2 regions of the Chryseobacterium indoltheticum genome follow, and region 1 is predicted to be linked to the other one. Evidence: riboswitches for the same ligand, from Rfam matches in the RefSeq annotation. Region 1 holds a riboswitch; the other holds the start of a gene.

Region 1 (2,412 bases):
TTTTTTATCAAATGTTAGAATATTACTTGTCGTATAAGACAGCGTTCTGGAATTTGTTTTTGTTACTGAACCGCCGATTTCACTTCCTTCTCCCAATAAAGGATTTGTATAAAAGTGACCGTTGTAATTAACCAAATCAACAGAGAAACTTGATTTAAACTTTAATTCCGGTAAGAAAGTAAAATCTAAAAATCCTTTTCCTGAAAAGTTATCTTCACGGTTTTCATTTTTATCTAAAGGCAACGTTGCGGCGGCATTTTGATTCTGTAAAGCACTTGTAGGACGGTATTTTCCAAAGTCGTAGATATAATTTCCATTCGCATCTAACCTGTGACCTCCGTCTGCATTTCTTTCGTAATAAGGATAAAACGAAGGAATTACTCTTGCTGCATTAATGATATTATCCGTTCTGGAATCTGATGAAGGCGGCGCTTCCTGTAGACTGTTGGTATAACTTAAGTTAGCCCCAACATTTAACCATTTTTTGACTTCAGAATTTATTTTAAGTCTTGTACTGTATTTCGTAAAGCCTGATCCAATAGCGATTCCTTTATCGTCAAGATATCCTAATGAAAAATAGTAATTGCTCTTTTCGCTCCCGCCACTGAAATCTAAATCTACCTGACTTCTTGCTGCCACTCTCTGAAGAATATCTCTCCAGTCGTCGTTCCATAAAGCAGTAGCTCCAGGTAAAAGCTTACCGTCAGTTCCTACAGGTTTTGCATAATTTGATCCGTATGGATTTATTCCTAAACCATTGCTTCCGGAAACCAAAGCATCACTCGCCATTTGCGCCGCCTGTTGAGAAGTAACCTGGCTCGATTTGTAGCCATTTCTCAAAGCTTCCCAATAGAGCTGAAAATACTGATCTGTATTTACCTGCTCGTAATCTTTAACCGCTCTTGTAGAAAAACCCTGACTGATATTGAAATTCACTTTTGCTTCCCCCTTTTTTCCGGATTTTGTCGTAATAATTATTACTCCGTTGGCTGCTCTTGAACCATATAGTGAACTTGCCGTAGCATCTTTCAAAACACTGATCGATTCAATATCATTAGGGCTTATCGAGTTGATATTCCCGTCAAAAGGAATTCCGTCTACGACAAACAAAGGATTACTTGAAGCACTCACCGAGCCAATTCCACGGATACGGATAGATGCCGTTGCACCTGGCTGTCCTGAAGCACTTACTGCCTGAAGACCAGGAACCTGCCCCTCCAAAGCTTTTGTAATATTGGTAACCGGTCTGTTATTTATTTTCTCACTAGAAATTGTTGCGACGGAACCTGTATAACTTGTTTTTTTAGCTTTTCCGTAAGCGACAACTACTACTTCATCTATATCTTGTTCCCGAAGTGTATCTTTTTTTGCTTCCTGGCCATTAATGTTGATTATTCCTAAGAAAAACACAGCAACAGGTGGAATCCAAGCTTTAGAATTAATTAAATTTTTGTTAATCATAACTCATTTCATTTATCAAATTTTAAAAATTAACCCTTTGCAGAAAAGACAGCAAAGGGCATCGATAAATACGATTAACCAATTGCTTATTTTTCCTTTAAAGGCTGAATGTAACACCTTGCAAAGAGCAGGTTGTTAAGACTTCACAGGGTCAGTTCCCTCCATCTTTCTTTATAAGCCGATCGAAATATGTTTGCAAATCTAAAAACAATTAGTCTACAAAACAAGTAGACTTTATGATTTAGGATTAATCATTGGCAAAAATTAACTTAATTAATTCTTAAAAAACACTAAAATAGAGAGTTATACAAATTATCAAATTCATAAATATGATAAATATCATTAAAAATAATGTAATTCGGAAAATCATTTAAAATAGAAATATTCAGACTTATTGAAAAACTTTCTAAATTTATACTATGAAAGTTTTAATTATAAATGGCCCTAATCTGAATCTGTTAGGCACGAGAGAACCCGAAATTTACGGGAGTGTTTCAATGGAAGATTATTTAGAAAAACTAAAGTCTGAATTTACTTCTCACGAGCTGAAATCTTATCAGTCGAATATTGAAGGGGAGTTGATTAACAGACTTCAGGAAGATGATTTTGACGCAGTTGTAATTAATCCCGGAGCATTCACGCATTACTCTTATGCAATTGCGGATTGTTTAAAGAATATTCAAAAACCGAAAGTAGAAGTTCACATCAGCAATATTTACAAAAGAGAAGAATTTAGGCAGAAATCTGTAACAGCAGCTTGCACAGATGCGGTTTTGTCCGGTTTTGGAATGGAGGGATATCGATTGGCGATATTGAGTTTGAAGTAAACTCCGCAGATTTTTACAGATGATTGTGTAAAATAGTTCTGTCACTTTTGCTCTCGCAGATAAAACGGATTACGCAGATTTTTAAAAGAATATTAAAATAAAAAAGCCTCATCAATTGATGAGG
Region 2 (2,412 bases), 100 kb from region 1:
CACCTAAAAAATCTTCTCCTTCAAATTTAATGATTGATCTGTTCTTTAAAAATTTTATTTCGTTTGCATTACTTTTCATCTGTAACCTTTTTTATTTTTTTATAAGACGGAATTACCTTAAACTCCTTTTATCTTACAAAATATTATTTATGATATTATTTAATTGACTGTATTCCATTAAGAAGGCGTCGTGCCCATGAATTGATTTGATCTCGTGATAGAAAACATCTTGTTTATTTTCCTTTAGCTTCTCAAAGCCATTCCTAATTTCAGAGGCAGGAAAAAATAAATCTGTATCTACAGAGATCATGTGCATTCGTGCCTGAATTTTCTGCATCATATTTTCATCAGCATTAATATTCATCAATAAATGATTCATCAATTGATATGATTTTAAACTAAATCTTTCGGCAAGAGATTTCCCATGATAATTAAGCCAGTTTTGAGATTCTAACGCTTGTTTTTCCTGAGTGTATTTGTTTTGAAATCTGTCGTTTAAAGACTGAGGTGTTCTGTAGCATAACATCGCATGAATTCTGGCTTTTTGTATCGGTTCATCATTTCCGTTTAATAAAAATTTCTGAACAAGACATTGTGCATGCAACCAATCATGAGTTTTAGAATCACAGGCAATTGGAATAAAAATTTCGGCCAAATCTGGCTTTTTTGAAAGCATTTCCCAGCCAATTGCGCCTCCTAAAGACCCTCCAATAAGGACATATAAATTTGTAATATGTAAAGATTCAAGACCTTTCAAAAATATATTTGCAATATCTGAAGGGGTAAAATCTGAATATTCATTAATAAAAAAATCGTCATATCCATTTCCGGGAATATTGAAACAGAGCACTGTATATTTAATTGTATCAATCACCTGATTTTCACCAATCAGTTGTTTCCACCAACCCTTTTCTCCGGCAACATTCGAGTTTCCGGTTAAAGCATGATTGACCAAAATGATGGGTGCTGAAAATAGCTCTTTCCCAAAAAGCTGATAGCTTAACAGGATATGATATTCTCTCTGAGAATCGGTTTTGTACAAAAAATTAATATGTTGCAGTTCTGTTTTCAAATTTTATATTATTATAAATAAATTTGAAAATGCCACGAGAAATGGCTGAAAAGAACTTCAGTAAGTTATCTGTCCAAAATAAATTATTTGGTAGAACGTAGCACCTTCTCTGCTTGCGCAAAGGGTTGCTAAGGTTTCACAGGGTCTATCCCTCAACCTTTCTTGATAACATTTTCAATATGTAAATGAACGAATGGTGCAAATATAAAACTTTTTATTTTAAAAATTAAAAAAAATTAACAAATATCATAAAACGTAATATCAGCGAGGTTTGTGGAAGATTGTTAATAATTATTCAGATTAAAAAAATTGGAATTATTTATCAAAAAAATTAACTTAGCCATGAAAATGGCTGAAAATGACTATCGAAAAGCAAAGATTACAAGATAAAGACTGGAAAAACTGGGGACCCTATGTAAGCAACAGGCAATGGGGAAATGTGCGTGAAGACTACAGCCCGAATGGAAATGCATGGCATTTTGCCAACCATGATATTGCAGAAAGCCACACTTATCGTTGGGGTGAAGAAGGTATCGCAGGGATTTCAGATCCTAAACAAATTTTCTGTTTTGCTCTTTCATTTTGGAATAAAAAAGATAAAAGAGTAAAAGAACGCCTCTTCGGATTGAGCAATCCGCAGGGAAATCACGGAGAAGATATTAAAGAAATTTTCTATTACCTGGATAATACACCTACTCACAGCTATATGAAAATGGTGTACAAATATCCGATCAACGAATTTCCTTATGATGATATTGTAGCCGAAAACGCCAGACGCACCAAAAAGGAACCTGAATATGAGCTTTTTGATACAGGAGTTTTTGATAAAGATGAATATTTTGATATTTTCATAGAATACTGTAAATCTGATGCGCATGATATTCTGGTACGTGTCACGGTCTGCAACAGAAGCGACAAAGATGCGCCCATTGTTGTATTACCTACAGCTTGGTTTAGAAATAACTGGAAATGGGGTTACAATGAATACAAAGGTCAGACAGTAGGGGGAAAAGAAGGTTGCATCGACATTGTTCACGACAGTATTCCCATCAAAAAGTTTTATTCAAAAAATAAAAATGCAGAACAGGTTTTTTGTGATAATGAAACAAATAATCCAAAACTTCATGGAACTCCGTTTGTAGAAAAAACTTACTATAAAGACGGAATCAACGATTATATTATTCATCAGAAAAACACTATAAATCCTGAGAAAAAGGGTACAAAAGCCGCTTTTATTATTGATCAGATCATTGAAGCCGGACAATCTGAAGTTTTTGAATTCAGATTATCGCCTTACGATATGGATGATGCTTTTTATCAGTTTGATGATATTTTTAATG

Evidence for each region. Region 1 has a riboswitch for S-adenosylmethionine ahead of EG358_RS03225 (SusC/RagA family TonB-linked outer membrane protein). Riboswitches for the same ligand answer to the same signal wherever they lie in the genome.
Region 2: another riboswitch for S-adenosylmethionine. It lies ahead of EG358_RS19995 (alpha/beta fold hydrolase); the one in region 1 lies ahead of EG358_RS03225 (SusC/RagA family TonB-linked outer membrane protein).

Annotation. Positions count from the first base shown of each region.
Region 1 is NZ_CP033929.1:690,224-692,635, reverse strand. It holds gene EG358_RS03225 (SusC/RagA family TonB-linked outer membrane protein) at 1-1,461, opposite strand, end outside; SAM riboswitch class I at 1,545-1,641, opposite strand; gene aroQ (type II 3-dehydroquinate dehydratase) at 1,881-2,288, shown strand.
Region 2 is NZ_CP033929.1:792,734-795,145, reverse strand. It holds gene EG358_RS20000 (ACT domain-containing protein) at 1-79, opposite strand, end outside; gene EG358_RS19995 (alpha/beta fold hydrolase) at 134-1,072, opposite strand; SAM riboswitch class I at 1,135-1,244, opposite strand; gene EG358_RS03780 (MGH1-like glycoside hydrolase domain-containing protein) at 1,431-2,412, shown strand, end outside.